One region of the Rothia sp. HC945 genome, then DNA from elsewhere that is predicted to be linked to it. Evidence: riboswitches for the same ligand, from Rfam matches in the RefSeq annotation. Region 1 holds a riboswitch; each other region holds the start of a gene.
The links. Region 1 has a riboswitch for S-adenosylmethionine ahead of AB0Y14_RS09190 (bifunctional o-acetylhomoserine/o-acetylserine sulfhydrylase). Riboswitches for the same ligand answer to the same signal wherever they lie in the genome.

Region 1 (5,554 bases):
TTCCCGCGTAGGTGAAGCCATCCTGGGGAAGAGCCGGCAGAAGCCCCAGGAGGTCCTTTTCGTGGGAACCGTAGCCGTGAAGCATCAGGACGAGGTGCGTCCCGGGACGCTCGGATTCAGGGCGCGAGAATTCGACGGTGGGATGTGGAGTCATGAGTCCCATCCTATTCACGATCCAGGGCCGTACGGCCCACCGCCCGACGTCGTTGCCGGTGTCGGGTCAACGACGCCGCCGTCCGGAAGGGTTCCTCGTCAGTCCCGGCCCGACGACCCCAAGGGGGCGTCCCGCAGCGCATCGCCCGCACGGAGGAACTTGCTGATTTGGGAGGTCTCTATCAGGAAGGCGTCGTGGCCACTCGGTGAGCTGATATACCCCACTTCCACGGGTTCAGGGAGGGAGCGCGCAAGTATCTCCGAATCCCGGGGGTAGAACAGGCGGTCCGAGTCCACGGCCACAATCGTCCATCCGCACGTCGCCCGTGCGAGGGCTTCCTTCAGAGAGCCTCGGCCTCGGGCGACGTCGTGGCTCATGAGGGCGTCATTGACGCACAGGTAGGAATTCGCGTCGAATCGGCCCGCAAGCTTCGACGCCTGATGGTCCAGGTAGCTTTCGACCCGGTAACGACCCCGCGTGTTCACGCACGGCCCCGAAGGGTCCTCGTCGCCTTGTGGGTGACGACCGAAACGGTAGTGCAGTTCGGTCGCGGATCGATAGGTGATATGGGCGATGCGGCGGGCCAGCCCCAGGCCATCGATCGGGAAGGGCCCCGAATAGTAGTCTCCCCCGGCAAAATTCGGGTCCTGCCGGATCGCGAGCGCCTGGGCCTGGCCCCAGGAGAGCTGCTCCGCCGTCGATTCGGCCCCAGCAGCAATCGTGGCGCAGTGGCGTACCCGGTCCGGGAAGGTCACGGCCCACTCGATCGCACGGGCTCCGCCCATCGAGCCTCCGATCGCCAGGGACCACTGGTCGATTCCGAGGCCATCCGCCAGCACGGCTTCGGCCCGCACGGAATCCCGGATCGTGGTCAGGGGAAACCTGGATCCCCACGGACGCCGCTCCGGATCGATCGTCGCCGGCGCCGGGGACGACGGCCCGGTCGATCCGTAACAGCCGCCGATGATGTTCGGACACACAACGAAGTACTGGTCGGTGTCGATCGCTGCACCCGGTCCGATGAGCCCTTCCCACCAGCCTTCTTCCTCGGCTGCCCGGCGCTCGAGATCACTCGCCCCCTCCGGGGCCTCACCGTGCGCCGCGTGCGTGTCCCCGGTCAGGGCGTGAAGAACCAGGACGGCGTTGGACGCGTCCTGGTTCAACGTCCCCCAGGTCTCGTACGCGATGGTGGCATCGGAGATCACGGCGCCGGAGTCCACCAGAAGGTCGCCGACGTCGTAGTAATTGACTACGCCGTCTCCCCTGGTCTCGGCCTTGCGCGCACCGGTACCAACGATCGTCACGTCTGCTCCTCGTTCGTCTATTGCCCGTTCGCGGATACAGGTTCTGCGGATACGGTCGCGCCGTCCGCGGATGTCAGCGCGTCGAAACCGTGCTCGAGATCGGCCAGGATGTCGTCTATGTGCTCCAGCCCCACGGAAAGCCTGACGAATCCGGGAGCCACGCCCGCATCGCGAAGCTCCTTCTCCGAAAGCTGCGAGTGCGTGGTCGAGGCGGGGTGGATGACCAACGAGTGCACGTCCCCGATGTTGGCGACGTTGGAGTGAAGCTGGAGGGAATCCACGAAGGTCCGGGCCGGCTCCGCACCCCCCTCGAGTTCGAAGCCGACGACCGCTCCGACGCCCTGGGGCGCGTATTTCCGGCCGAGGTCATACCAGGGCGAGGACTCGAGACCCGCATAGTGCACGCGCGTCACGTCGGGACGAGCTTCAAGCCATGTGGCGACCTTGCGAGCGTTCTCGACGTGCCTCTCCACGCGAAGGGAAAGAGTTTCGAGGCCGATGGAAATATTGAATGCGTTCGTCGGCGAGATGGAGGCACCGAGGTCACGCAACAGGGTCACACGTGCCCGCAGTATGTAGGAGAGATTGACCCCGAAGACGCCGTTGGGGCCGAGGTCTTCGGCGAAGACCAGGCCGTGGTAGCTGGGATCCGGGGTATTGAACTGCGGGAACCGGTCCGGGTACTTCGAATAATCGAAATTGCCGGAATCGACGATCACGCCCCCGATGCTGTTTCCATGCCCTCCGAGGTATTTGGTCGCCGAGTGCACGACGACGTCGGCGCCCCATTCGAACGGCTTGACGAGGTACGGGGTGGGCACCGTGTTGTCCACGACCAACGGCACACCGACTTCGTGAGCGAGTTCGGCCAACGGCTCGATATCGAACACGTCGCTACGCGGATTCGGCACGGTCTCGCCGTAGAAAACCTTGGTGTTCGGCCGGACCGCGGCACGCCAGGCCTCCGGGTTGTCGAAGTCCTCCACGAATGTGGTCTCGATGCCGTAGGAACTCAAGGTGTGCTTGAGGAGGTTGTACGTGCCGCCATAAAGGCTGGGGCTCGCGACCACGTGGTCCCCGGCCCTCGCGATATTAAGGATCGCGATGGTGATGGCTGCTTGACCGGACGCGACCAGAAGGGCGCCGACGCCGCCTTCGAGCGCAGCGATGCGGTTCTCGACGACTTCCTGGGTCGGGTTCGTCAAGCGCGAATAGATGGGGCCGAGTTCCTTCAGCCCGAAGCGGTTGGCCGCCTGCTCGGCGTCGTCGAACACGAAGGACGTCGTTTGGTAGATCGGCAATGCCCGCGCACCGGTCGCGGAATCCGGATCCTGTCCGGCGTGAATTTGCTGTGTCTCGAACTTCCAGCCCTGCGGTGCGGAAGGAGTGGGAAGACCTTGAGTGCTCATTTTTGCTCCTGTCAATGTCGAGGGGCATGGAGCGACCGGCCGTCTTCCGATCCATCAGCACCCGGGTCGACCCGGAACCCTCTGGTTCACCGGGGAATACGAGTCTCACTGATCGAGACGACCGGGCACACCGCGCCCGCGCTTGCGATCGCTGTTTCGCGACCACCAGGTCCTCACCCAGGGCACCCCACCGCGGTTGGAGGGTTGCCGGCCAGCAAGCTGGGGCTTTGCGCTGGCTCTCTTGACCCGATACAAGGTTTTCGCATGGGCGGAGCGCGCGTCAAGTACCGGCGTCATACTGCACCCACGTGAAACGTCATGACATTTATGACGTGAGCGAGACCATTGCGTACCCTGTCTCATGGTCGTCCGGTGTCGGACCGGGCGGCACCATCATCGACCGCCCCGAAGGAAGACCGTGAGCCAGGAGAAAAACCCGTCCCCGAGAAGGGGCGGAACGGGAACCGCGGGCGACGTCGCCGACAACCCGCAGACGTCGCTCAGGCGCGGGCTGACCCTGCGTCACATTCGCTTCATTGCCCTCGGCTCGGCCATCGGCACGGGCCTGTTCCTCGGGTCCGCGGACGCCATCCAGTTCGCCGGCCCCTCGGTGCTTCTGGCGTACGTCATCGGTGGTGCGGCGGTGTTCATGGTCATGCGTGCCATGGGCGAAATGGCCCTGGTCCACCCGGTCCCCGGCTCTTTCGCCGACTATGCGACCGAATATTTGGGCCGCTGGGCGGGATTCGTCACGGGATGGAGTTTTGCTTTCGAGATGGCGCTAGTCGCCGTCGCAGACGTCACGGCCTTTTCCCTCTACATGAAGTTCTGGTTCCCGACCACGCCGAGCTGGATATGGATCGTCTCGGTCGTCGCGATCATCATGGCGGTCAACCTCACCAAGGTGAAGGTCTACGGCGAGGTCGAGTTCTGGCTGACCCTGGTGAAGGTCGGTGCCATCGTGGCGATGATCGTCGGCGGCCTGGCACTGATCGTCTTCGGTGTTCAGTTGCACCAGGAGATCCAGCCGTCCGTGACGAACCTGTGGGAACAGGGTGGCTTCTTCCCTCACGGGTTCTCCGGTTTCTTGGCCTGTTTCACCGTGGTCATGTTCGCCTTCGGGGGCGTGGAAAACATCGGAATCACCGCGGGCGAGGCCGAAGACCCCGAGAAATCCATCCCCGGGGCGATCAACACCGTCCCGGTGCGCATCCTGCTCTTCTATGTCCTCACGATGGGCGTGATCATGTCCCTCTACCCCTGGAGCAGCATCGGCGACGAAGGCTCTCCTTTCGTACAGATCTTCTCCGGGTTGGGCATCCCGGCGGCCGCCCACATCCTGAACGTGGTGGTTCTTACGGCTGCCGTCTCTGCGATCAATTCGGACATCTACGGGGCCGGGCGGATGCTGTACGGTCTCGCCCAACGCGGTCTCGCGCCGCGCTCCTTCAGCCGAGTATCGTCGCGGGGCACTCCCAGCATGACGGTGGCCGCGATGGGCATCGTGCTCGTGGCAGGGGTGCTGGTCAATCACTTCTTCGAGAATGCATTCCTCTACGTCGCAACCCTGGTGACGTTCGCTACGGTTCTGGTCTGGGTCATGATCCTGGTGACGCACCTGGCCATGCGACGCCGACGCTCCCGCGAGGGCTCGGGGCCCTCCCGCTTCCCGACTCCCTGGTGGCCGGCCGCTTCCTGGCTCGCGCTGGCCTTCATGATCGGCGTCGTCGTGCTTCTCGGGTTCTTCGAGGACACTCGCATGTCCCTCATCATCGGGGCGGTGTGGGTGATCCTCCTGGCCCTCGCTTACCCCCTGACTCGTCGCACGCGCGAGGCCGTCGACACCACGGAGATTCGGTAGGAACGTCCGTCCGGGGCGGCGGCGCCGGTGCTTTCGAACGTAGGCTGGGATGCATGACTTCACCTCGTTCTCGTGAAACCGCACGCCCCACCTGGAATACCGACGCCGTGCCCCCGGAGACCCGGAAAGCGCCGACCACGCGCTCGATGCACGGACACGACGTCGTGGACGACTACGAGTGGCTTCGAGCCAAGGACGACCCCCAGGTGATCGAACACCTCGAGCGGGAGAACGCCTATGCCGAGGCCGTGACCTCGGGGCTCGGGACGCTGCGCTCCTCGATCTTCGGGGAGATCAGATCCCGAACCCAGGAGACCGATTTGTCGGTCCCCAACCGGCTCGGCGACTGGTGGTATTTCCGCAGAACCGTCGAGGGAAAGAATTACGCGAGTTTCTGCCGTGTCCCCGCCCTGAACACCGGTGATCTGCGCGCGGACTGGACCCCGCCCGAAGTTCCTGCGGACGCCGCCCTCGACGGCGAGGAGGTTCTCCTCGACTGCAACGAGCTGGCCGAAGGCCTCCCCTTCTTCGCGCTCGGGTCCTTCCACGTCACCGAGGACGGCCGGTTGCTGACGTACTCCGTCGATGATTCCGGCGACGAGCGCTTCGATCAGTACGTCAAGAACCTGACCACGGGCTCGCTCCTGCCCGACGTCGTGGAGGGGGTATTCGCCGGCGGCTTCCTCACGCCGAACGGGTCGCATCTGATCTACACCCTGGTGGACGACTCGTGGCGCCCCTACGAATTGCGCTCGCACCGGCTCGGCACGCCCGTGGGTCAGGACTTGGTCCTTCACCACGAGGAGGATGTCGCCTTGTGGCTGGG
Region 2 (5,554 bases), on a different contig from region 1:
CGCAAGCACGAGGCATGCGGTCGCCGCGCCGAGGAAGGCCATGCCGAAGACGTCGATCTTTCGACGTTCAGCGCCGGCTTCCTTGTTGGTGTGGGGAATCAGGAAGATCGTCGCCAAGAGCGCAATGACGGCGAGCGGGATATTCATCCAGAACGCCCAGCGCCAGCCGGGCCCTTCGGTCAACCAACCGCCGAGGAGCGGGCCCGCGACCGAGGAGAACGCGAAGACACCCATCAGGGCACCCATGTACTTGCCGCGCTCACGGGCGGGAATCACGTCCGCGATCACGGACTGGGACAGAATCATGAGGCCGCCACCGCCGAGCCCTTGGAGGCCACGGGCGATGATGAGGGTCGTCATGTCCTGGGCGACGGCGCCCGTCACGGAACCCGCCGCGAACGCGATGATCGCGAAAATCAACATGGGTTTGCGACCCCAGAGGTCGCCCAGCTTGCCGTATGCCGGCATCATGATGGTCGAGACCATGATGAATGCGGTGATGACCCAGCTCATGTGCTCGACGCCGTTCAGCTCACCGACGATGGTCGGCAGGGACGGCGAGAGAACCGTCTGGTTCAGTGAGGACATCAACATGATGATCATCAGGCCGATGAACAGCAGGAGAATATTGGTGTTGGGGGTGGGGCGACCGAATCCGCCCTTCTGGGCCGAGTGAGCAGATGGCATCTCCCCGGTTGCGGGTGAGGCCGGATCGGTCTGAGCCGCTCCGGTTCCGCTCTTGCCACCCCCAACGGCGTGACGCGGTGTGTAGGTGGTGCTCAACGAGGCTCCTTGATCATGGTGGAGAACAGTGTCACGGTGCGATTGATAGATGCGGCAAACTCATCCCGGGAAGCTCGGGCGCCATAGTCGACGTAACGGAGAACAGCGGTGGCCATCAGGACGATCGCGCGGATGCGCTCTTCCTGCTCGGGTTCCGGCTCGCTGTTTTCGTCTTCACGACGCACGAACCGGCCGGTTTCCTGATACACGGCCCAGTCCATGGCGAGCAGGAAGTCCTTGAGCTCCTGCTCGCACCGAAGCATGTGGATCTTCATGCGTTGCCGCATGTCATCCCGGTCTTCGGTGAGCTCGTTCATGATCCCCCTGATGTCACTGGCGAACGAGTCGTACAGGACGCTGGCGAGGAGTCGGGCCGCCTGCGCGAGCAGGCCCCCCGACTCATCCGCCTGGACCTGTGCCAACATGTCTTCGGTCATCTGAGGGGGACGCAGCCCCATGACGGCGTCTTCCTTGGTCGCGAAGTAGTTGAAGAACGTTCGCGGTGAGACGCCAGCTTTCTCCGCGATGAGTTCCGCGGTGGTCTGCCTGATTCCGCGTTCTGACGCAAGTTCACGCGCGGCCGCGTGGATCGAGTCCCACGTCCGTGCCCGGCGTCGTTCGCGAAGGGATGGTTCTGTCGTTTGCACCTATGCATCTTATGCAGTTCTGCAAAAAATGCACAACTGCACTATTTGTGTCCTTGATCTCTAAGGTTTGCCTAACTATGTAAATGGACGAGGTGGGTGGATTGTTCGCGCGGACTGTCGGATGCTCAGGGGCGAGGGCCGCGGGTCGAGATGGCAGTCTCGTGCGGGCAAGCGCGCGAGGTGACAGTTTTGGGACTGGATCCGGCCCAATCGGCCCCAAAACTGCCACCTCGTGGGAAAAACAGTACGAGATTGCCACCTCGCGAGCAGTACGGCACAAAACCGCCACCTCGCCACAAAAACGGCAGGTCCCGGAGCGCACTCGCCCGAGCCGCGGCACCGTTCCAGCCAATCAGCCCGCGGCGCCGTTCCAGCCAATCAGGCCGCGGTGCCCTCCTCGACGGGGCGCACCGGGGTGTCCTCGGTCGACGGCTTGCCGACATACGAACCCTTGTACGCCGCTGCCGGGTGGTGCTCGTCGATGGCAACCTGACCTTCGCCGTAGAGGTTCTCGCGGAAGGTGGACCCTTCGTAACTCGTCCGGTAGCGGCCGCGCTTCTGGAGCTCGGGGACCACGAACTCGACGAAGTCCTCGAAGGACCCGGGCGAGACGTGGTAAGCCAGATTGATTCCATCCAGGCCGCCCTCGTCGATCCAGCGTTCGAGCTCGTCGGCGACCTTTTCCGGACCACCGATGATGACGTCGCCCATTCCGCCGATCGCGCAGTGCTTCGCAATGTCCTCGCGCGTCCACTCCTTGTTCTTGGACTGGAGGGTGAACGGGGTCAGGAAGGACTGGATGGAATCGGTCTCGATGTAGTTGAGCACTTCGTCCTCCCCGAACTGGGACAGGTCGACACCGGACCAGCCGCCGATGATCGCCTGGGAAGTCTCAGGAGACACGTACTGGAGGTACTCTTCGTACTTGGCCTGGGCCTTTTCGTCGGTCTCGTCGACGATCACGGACAGCATCGCAAAGATCTTGATGTCGCCGCGCTGCCGCCCTGCCTTCTCCGCCTCATCACGGATCTTGTCGGTCACGAACCGGGTCAGGTCCGGGCGCAGTCCGCCTACGAACACGGCCTCGGCATGCTTTCCGGCGAAAGCCTGACCGCGCGAGGAAGCGCCTGCCTGGAAGATCACGGGAGTTCGCTGCGGGGACGGCTCGGTGAGTCCCGCCCCAGGGACCGTGAAGTATTTGCCCTCGTGCTGGATCGGGTGGACCTTGGACGGGTCCGCGTAGACGCCGGTTTCGCGGTCCTTGACCACGGCGTCGTCCTCCCACGAGCCCTCCCAGAGCTTGTAGCAGACGTCGAGGAACTCGTCGGCAATCTCATAGCGCTTGTCGTGCTCGATTTGGCGCGGCAGGCCCTGGTTCTCCGCGGCCGACGGAAGGTAGGACGTGACCACGTTGAAGCCGACCCGCCCCTTGGTCAGGTGGTCGAGCGTCGCGTATTTCCTGGCCAGCGTGTACGGCTGTTCGTAGGTCACGGCACTGGTCACGCCGAAGCCGAGGTTCTCCGTCACTGCGGCCATCGCCGAGATCTGCATGAACGGGTCGTTGACCGGAACCTGCGCCCCACCGCGGATCGAGGGCGCCGCCGAGTTGCGGTACACGTCGTAGATCCCGACGACGTCGGCCAAGAAGATCCCGTCGAAAAGACCCTTTTCGAGCGTCTCGGCCAAGTCGGTCCAGTACTCGAGGGTGTTGTACTCGGTGGCCCGCGAACGAGGGTGACGCCACAGGTCAAAGCTCTGGTGGCCCACGCACGTCATGTCGAAGGCGTTGATGGCGATGCGCTTCTTGTCCGACATCGGGATTCCTTTCGGTGCCTGGAGGGACTCCATGGGTCTCCGCGTGCCCGAGCCCTGCGCCAACTTCCCGTGTCCCGAGAATCGACGCAACCATTCACGCGGTGGCGCCGGTTCTCGCGCCGTACTTGCATGTCCGCCGGTCGTCGCGCCGACGGTGCCAGATCATCATCTGGGGCACCCCGCTACGGGAGAGGGTTGCCGCCCAACCAGCCAGAGCTTGCGCGTTGGGACTCTTGATCTTTCCTCCTCCGAGCGTATGCAACGCCTAGGATTCCGGGCCATCCTGTGTGCTTTTGTTACTCGGTTTGCACTGTGTTACGCGGCCGCTCGGCGCCGTACCCGCCGCATCGAGACAACGACCCGAGCAGCCAGCGCCCCGGGCACTACTCCCCCTTGAAGCGCGGCTTCCGCTTCTCCTGGAACGCCGAGAACCCTTCCGCGTAGTCCTCGGTCGAGCACAGCCGTGCCTGCTCGGCGGATTCGGCCGCCATGGAATCCCAGAGACCCGCTCGCTCGTCGCGCAACTGACCGACCAGGGCCTTCGAGACCAGGTACGCCTGAGTCGCCCCCTGGGACACCTTCCGGACCCGTCGCATCGTGAAGTCCACCAGTTCTTCCGCGGGAACGGCGCGGGAGAAGAGCCCGGCGGTGACCGCTTCGGCCCCGCTCATCATCTCCCCGGTATAGATCAGGTCGAGGGTCCGGTGCGCACCGAGCCTCTCGTAGAACAGAGCGTGGCCGCCGGAGTCGAGCGTCGCCCCAAGGTTGGCGAACGGCGACCCGATCTTGGCGTTCTCGGCCACGTAGACGACGTCGCTCGCGATCGCTAGGCCGAGCCCGACGCCGAGGCACGCACCGTGCACCACGGCAAAGGTCGGTGCCGAAAAGGCCGCGATCTGGCGGAAGAGCGCGGTGGCCCGATGCCCCAGGTAACCCTCGACGTCGTCGTGGGCCGGGTCCACCGACGAGATGTCTCTGCCGGCGCAGAACCCGCGCCCCTCGCCGCGCAGTACGAGAGCCCGAACCTCGGCGTTCTCTGCCTCCCGATAGGCCTCGGACAACTCAGCGAGGTCCTCGGCGTCCAGGGCGTTGAGCTTGCTCGGAGCGTTGAGCACGATCTCCGCGATGTCATCGGAAATGGTCAGGTCGATCATGGTCGAGGTCCTTTCAACTGGCCCGAAGCGGTGTCCCACTCACGAGCTATGCGTCGTAGTCGACGTCCAAGGCGTCAGAGGTCGGTCGGGTCTGGCACGTCAGTACGTAGCCGGCCTCGATCTCATCCTTCTCCAGGGCGAAGTTTTCTTCCATCGTGAAATCGCCGCAGAGGACTTTGGCCCTGCAGGTTCCGCACACACCACCGGCACACGCGAAGGGCACGTCCGGGCGGACACGAAGCGCGGCGTTGAGCACGGTTTCGTTGGCCGACTTGGGTGTTTCGACCTTTCCGGTATTGCCGTCCAGGTTGAAGGTGATCTTGATGTTCTCGCCCTCGGGGTCCGCGACCACCTCTCGCCCCTGCTGCCCGGTGGGTTTCTCCGGTTTACCGGTCGTGAACAGCTCGAAACGGATCTTCTCTTCCGGAACCCCTCGGGCCGTGAGCGCGTCACGGCAGAGCTGCACGAGCTCGAACGGTCCGCACAGGAACCACTCCTGGGTCGCCTCGACCGGGATCACCTTGTCCAGGAGCTCGTCCAGCTTGTCGGGGTCGATGCGGCCGGACATGAGGGGCGACACGCGCTGTTCGCGGGACAGGACATGGTGCAGGGCGATCCGCGAGGGGTACTTGTCCTTGAGGTCGCCCAGCTCCTCGGCAAACATGACGTCCATCGAGGATTTGTTCGCGTAGACGAGGTCGACGCTCGCAGTGGGAGAAGCCTTCATCAGGGACCGGGCGATCGCCATGATGGGCGTGATGCCGGATCCGGCGGCGATGGCCACCACATGGGCGCTCCTGTCCTCGCGAACCTTTTGCCGGGCCAGTTCGTCCGGGTGGTTCATCGAGGTGACTCTGGTCTTGGAAGTGAAGGCGCCCTGCGGGTTCATGACCTCGAGCCGGTCCCCGACGGCCAACTCCTCGTTGGCCCACGTGGAGAACAGTCCGCCCATGTCCTTCTTGATCGCGACTCGGATCTCTCCGGGGCGCGGCTCGGCACAGATCGAGTACGAGCGGCGGACTTCCTGGCCGTCGATCTCGGCGCGGAGCGCGACGTACTGTCCGGGGAGGTAGTCGTAATCCTCCACCAAGTCGTCCGGGACGCCGAAAGAGACTTCAACGGATTCGTTGGTCAGCTTCCGCAGGCCAGTGACGG
Region 3 (5,554 bases), on a different contig from region 1:
CCCTGACCGCCCCGGGATCGTGAGTGCGGTCGCCGGCGCGATCGCTCGGAACGGGGGCAATATTCTGCAGAGCGACCAGTTCACGAGCATCGACGAAGAGCCGATCTTCTACCAGCGCACCGTCTTCCACAAGGAGAACTTCACTGCGTCGATCCCCGACATCGAGGCGGACCTGCAGGACACCTTGCTGTCCGTGGGGCTCGACTGGCGGTTGATCGACCGTTCGACGCCGAAGCGCATGATCGTCCTTGCTCCGAAGTCCGACCACTGCCTGCTCGACCTGTTGTGGCGCCAGCAACGGGGCGAGTTGCCCGTGGAGATACCGATGGTCATTTCCAACCACCCGGATCTGCGCGACGAAGTGGAGTACTTCGGTGTCCCGTTCCACCACGTTCCCTCGCAGGGCGCGGACAAGTCGGAGGCAGAGGCGCGGATCATGGAGCTGGTCGAGGGAAAGGCCGATTTCATGGTCCTGGCTCGCTACATGCAGATACTTTCCGAAAGCTTTTTGCGTCGGATCGACGTGCCGATTATCAACATCCACCACTCGTTCCTTCCGGCCTTCGTGGGGGCCGGGCCGTACCGGATGGCGTGGGAGCGCGGCGTGAAACTCATCGGAGCGACGGCGCACTACGTCACCCCCGAACTTGATGCCGGCCCGATCATCGAGCAGGACGTCACCCGGGTAGACCACACCTTTTCCCCGGCCGACCTGCAAAAACACGGAGCCTACGTGGAGAGGGCAACCCTGTCACGCGCGGTCCAGGCCCACGCGGAGGACAGGGTCTTCTGGCACGGGAACCACGCGATCGTTTTCTGACGGCGTGGTGGTGGACGGGCCCCGTGACGATCCGCGTTGCGTGGCGGTTACCCGACTCGGTGGCGGTAACCGCTGTTAGGAGGCGGTTGAACCCCCACCTAACAACGGAAAACGCCAATCTATCGGGCAACCGCCACCCAACAGAGCCGCGCAGCGGGTGCGCAGGGCCGCGATGTCGCTGGGAAACCACTCTCAATCGGGCAACGGCCACCTAACAGCGCCACGCAACGGGCTCATAGAGCCTGATGCCGTCGCCAATCCTAGCGAGGCGGCAATCCGGTGCAGCTTTTGCGCTTGGCCCGGCGTGAAGTGGCAACCCTGTGCAGATTTTGGGGTGAATTCCGCACATAGCTGCCACCTCGGGCAACGGGCGTGCGCAAAACTGACACCTCGACGCCGGGTCAGCCCGGACGCCGATTCGGTCCCGACGCCGTGTCAGCCAGGCCCCGTCTCAGTCTCCCCGCCGACGCAGCCTGCTCGCCGTCTCAGTCTCGCAGCGTCGCGGCGGCGGCGACGTCGCCGGCCTCGCATCGGCCGCCCTGGACGGCCAGGGCGTCAAGCCGGTCGGCCGAGTTGGTGACGACCACGATCGTTGTGGGGTCCTTGCCCGCGCCGCGGACGGCCTCGATGTCCATCGACCCAAGCCGCTGGCCCGCGGTGACGCGATCGTGTTTGGCGGATTCGAGGTCGAAGGGCTCGCCCTTGAGCTCGACGGTGTCGATGCCCAGGTGAAGCAGGACCTCCAGGCCGTCATCGGTCCTGATGCCGAGGGCATGCTTGCTGCTGGTCGTCACCGTGACCTCGCCCGATACGGGAGCGACGATCTCGCCCGATGAGGGCTCCTGGATTCCGAAACCCTCGCCCATCATCTTCTGGGCGAAGACCGGGTCGGGAACGTGGTCGATGCGGATGACTTCCCCGGCGAGCGGGGCGAGAAGGTTCGAATCTTGTGTCTGGTCAGCGGCCATGAGATGACTCCTTGGGGGATTCGGAAATCGTCAGGGACGACAGTTTGGAATCCACCCTAGACGCATCCGGTCGTGAGGGCATGCACTTTTTGCCAATTCGTGACCTCGGGGTGCGTCCGCGCCCCGCGCCCGCGCCCGTACCCGCGAACCGAGCCCGGGCCCCGCGCACGCCTGGCGCCCCGCACCCCGACCCGACCCGCGGCGTCAGTACAAGCGTTCGGTGGCGATCCTCGCGCCCTCGGTCAAGGACTTGAGCTTGGCCTCAGCGACCTGAGGGTGGAGCCGACCGCCCAGACCGCAGTCAGTCCCGGCGATCACGTTCTCCTTGCCCAGGACGGAAGCGTACTGTTCGATCCGCTGGGCCACGAGCTCTGGGTGCTCGACCACGTTGGTCGAGTGGGAGACGACGCCGGGGATCACCAGCTTGCCGTCGGGAAGGTCCACTCCCTCCCAGTCCTTCCACTCGTGCGCGTGGCGGACGTTCGCCGCCTCGAAGACGTACGCTCCGGCGTTGATCGTGAAGAGCGAGTCGATGAGGTGTTTGATCTCGATGTCCGTGGTGTGGGGGCCGTGCCACGATCCCCAGCAGAGGTGGAAGCGGACCTGCTCCTCGGGAATGCCGCGCAAGGCATAGTTCGCGGCCTCGATCGCGAGCTGGTTGAACCGCAGGTACTCCTCGATGGTCGGCTCGGGCGTCAGCTGGTCCCAGGCCTCCGCGATGGAGGGGTCGTCCAATTGCACGATGAATCCGGCGTCCGTAATGGCTTTGTATTCTTCATGGAGCACATCTGCCCAGGCATAAATGAACTCTTCGTCGGTCGCGTAGTGGTGATTGCCAATACGCGATGCAGACCCCGGTGAGAGGGACGCGATGAACGCCTCCGACGCCGCATTCTTCTCCACGGCTGCGCGCAGATTGTTGATGTCCGTGGCAACCGCGTCCTGCCCCTGGTAAGTGAGCGGACCCGTCGCGATCGGAAATTCGCCGTCCGGGTCATTGCCCAGGTTGATGGATTCGTAGAAATCGGCGAACCGGTTCCAGTCCCGGCGCACCGCGAAGCTGTTGTACCGACCGTTGCCCGGCGTCTTGAGGATCTCTTGGAAGGACGTGTTGTCCACGGTTTCGAGGCCACCGGTTCTGGCGAAGGAATAGTGCCACCACGCGCCGTAGTCGACGTCGCTCGCCATCGCGTGACCGTACTCGCCGTCGTTGACGACGTCGATGCCCCACTCGACCTGCTTTTCCACGACGTCGTCGACCGACTCGGTCAGGACTGCCTGGAAATCCGACTCGGAGATCTCACCGCGTGCGCGGCGGGCGTTGGCCCGAATCAGTTCGTCGGTTCGCGGGAGCGAGCCCACGTGGGTCGTGCGGATGCGGTCGGCGCTGTTCAGCATGTCTTTCCTCCATCGGTCTTGGCGGTAGCACCTGCTTCGGGAGTGCGGGTTGCTGCGGCGTCGTCGAGCCAAGTCTCTCGGCCGCTCGGGATGGTCCGTGTGCCCGGCCCAGTTTTCTCGGTTCGTCCTCGGGAATCCAGCGGGTTCCGGCTCGTCGCGGCGTGTGACACGGTATTTCTCGACCAAGCCCTGTTACGCGATTGTGACTATCGGGGTTATCGTATCGATGGCGTCTTTTGGACGCGCATCACCAATACACGTAGCCAGGGCCACACTGGGGTGGTCCGACCATGGTTGTCGAGAGAACTAGAGACGCCGCATCTTCCTCTGGCTTGCCCATCGCACAGGCGAACAGTCGGCCGGCGGCGTCAAGATATGCAGAGGAATCCATGACCGATACGAGTCAGAGGCACACCGCAAAATATCCCGAAGAAATGGCGTATGAGCAGGAACAGGCCGGGCTGAAGCAGGGCCTCGGCCCGCGCCAGCTCCAGATGATCGCCATCGGTGGGGCGATCGGTACCGGGTTGTTCCTGGGAGCGGGTGGCCGACTGGCTTCCGCCGGCCCCTCCTTGTTTCTCGACTATGCGCTGTGCGGGTTCATCGCCTATCTGATTCTCCGACAGTTGGGCGAACTGGTGGTCCACCGTCCGTCCTCCGGTTCGTTCGTCTCCTACACCCGCGAGTTCTACGGTGAGAAAGCGGCGTTCGTCTCGGGGTGGATGTACTGGCTCAACTGGGCGACAACGGCCATCGTGGACTCCACGGCCATCGCGATCTACGTGCACTGGTTCGGTCAGTACAGTGCCTTCGTCGATGCCATACCCCAGTGGCTCGTGGCGCTGTTGGTCATCGTTCTGGTCGTGGCCCTGAATCTCATCTCCGTGAAGGTCTTCGGGGAGATGGAGTTCTGGTTCGCTCTCATCAAGGTCGCCGCGCTGGTGGTCTTCCTGGTGCTCGCGATCGCTTTCGTCATCTTCGGAACCCCGACGGGATCCCCTCGCGGCATCGGTCTGATTGCTGAAAACGGTGGTCTGTTCCCGAACGGTCTGATGCCGGCGCTGATCATCATGCAGGGCGTGGTCTTCGCCTATGCCTCGATCGAGTTGGTCGGCACCACCTCCGGTGAGACCCGTGACGCCGCCAAGGTGATTCCCAAGGCGATCAACACGGTCATCCTGCGCATCGCGATCTTCTACGTCGGCGCGATCTTCCTGCTCACTCTCCTGCTGCCTTACACGGCCTTCAGTGAGGACGAGTCTCCGTTCGTCACGTTCTTCTCCTCGATCAACGTCGGGGCGGCCGGTCCGATCATGGAACTCGTGGTCATCACCGCGGCCCTCTCTTCCCTGAATGCCGGCCTGTATTCCACGGGGCGCATACTTCACTCCATGTCCATGGCGGGTTCTGCCCCGCGATTCGCCCAGCGGCTCACCAAATCCGGTGTTCCGTACGGCGGGATCCTGCTGACCGCAGGGGTCGCTCTCCTCGGCGTCGTGCTGAATTACTTCGTCCCCGAGTCCGCCTTCGAGATCGTGCTCAACATTGCTTCTCTCGGCATCATCGCCGGCTGGGTCGCGATCACCATGGCCCACATGAAGTTCGTTTCCTTGACCAAGCAGGGTAGGTACCGGCGGCCTGCGTACAGGGCGCCCGGGGCTCCGGTGACGAACTGGATCACTCTGGTCTTCTTGGCGGGTGTGATCGTGCTGATCGGCTTCGACTATCCGGTGGGCACGTACACCTTGTCGACCATGGTCATCATCATTCCTGCCCTGATCGTCGGCTGGTTCGTGGTGCGACGCCGGGTCAGGGAACTGGCAGCGGAGCGTGAGGGCGTCACGGGTCTGTATCCCGTGGTTGCGGACCGGCCCGCGGCCCGACGCACCCATCGTGAGGGTCGCCGCGGTCACGGCAGCACAACGATCATCCATGCGGAGGACGAGAGCCAGGATCCCGAAGACGGCTCCGACAAGGGCTGATCCGGAGGGGTAAGCCCCTATGCTGGGGCCATGCCCCGCATTCTTCTGGACAACGACACCGGTATCGACGATGCGCTCGCGCTCGTGTACTTGGCGGCCCAGCCCGAGATCGTCTTCGAGGCCGTCTCGTGCACTCCTGGAAACGTTCCCGCCGATGACGTCGCCAGGAACAATCTGGGGCTGCTGAGCCTGTGCGGGCGCGACGACGTGCCGGTTTTCCTTGGGGCATCCCGTCCGCTCGGCAAGGAACTGGTCACGACCCCGGAGACCCACGGCCCCCAGGGCATCGGGTACGCCCGAGTGGATTCCGATGTGGAGATCACGGAAGGTTTCGCGCCAGAGGTGTGGGTCGAGCTGGCCCGCGAGAATCCGGACCAACTCGACGC

Region 2: linked by a shared signal. The riboswitch ahead of AB0Y14_RS06155 (LLM class flavin-dependent oxidoreductase) and the one ahead of AB0Y14_RS09190 (bifunctional o-acetylhomoserine/o-acetylserine sulfhydrylase) in region 1 are both predicted to bind S-adenosylmethionine.
Region 3: linked by a shared signal. The riboswitch ahead of AB0Y14_RS10905 (cobalamin-independent methionine synthase II family protein) and the one ahead of AB0Y14_RS09190 (bifunctional o-acetylhomoserine/o-acetylserine sulfhydrylase) in region 1 are both predicted to bind S-adenosylmethionine.

The regions. Positions count from the first base shown of each region.
Region 1 covers NZ_JBFCSN010000002.1:132,425-137,978, forward strand. The annotation lists gene AB0Y14_RS09180 (alpha/beta hydrolase) at 1-154, opposite strand, end outside; gene metX (homoserine O-acetyltransferase MetX) at 253-1,458, opposite strand; gene AB0Y14_RS09190 (bifunctional o-acetylhomoserine/o-acetylserine sulfhydrylase) at 1,476-2,867, opposite strand; SAM riboswitch class IV at 3,001-3,114, opposite strand; gene AB0Y14_RS09195 (amino acid permease) at 3,229-4,728, shown strand; gene AB0Y14_RS09200 (S9 family peptidase) at 4,782-5,554, shown strand, end outside.
Region 2 covers NZ_JBFCSN010000001.1:1,387,979-1,393,532, forward strand. The annotation lists gene AB0Y14_RS06145 (MDR family MFS transporter) at 1-687, opposite strand, end outside; gene AB0Y14_RS06150 (helix-turn-helix domain-containing protein) at 780-1,430, opposite strand; gene AB0Y14_RS06155 (LLM class flavin-dependent oxidoreductase) at 1,809-3,245, opposite strand; SAM riboswitch class IV at 3,362-3,484, opposite strand; gene AB0Y14_RS06160 (enoyl-CoA hydratase/isomerase family protein) at 3,629-4,399, opposite strand; gene paaE (1,2-phenylacetyl-CoA epoxidase subunit PaaE) at 4,446-5,554, opposite strand, start outside.
Region 3 covers NZ_JBFCSN010000003.1:201,022-206,575, reverse strand. The annotation lists gene purU (formyltetrahydrofolate deformylase) at 1-820, shown strand, start outside; gene AB0Y14_RS10910 (PTS sugar transporter subunit IIA) at 1,306-1,788, opposite strand; gene AB0Y14_RS10905 (cobalamin-independent methionine synthase II family protein) at 1,993-3,186, opposite strand; SAM riboswitch class I at 3,193-3,283, opposite strand; gene AB0Y14_RS10900 (amino acid permease) at 3,576-5,168, shown strand; gene AB0Y14_RS10895 (nucleoside hydrolase) at 5,199-5,554, shown strand, end outside.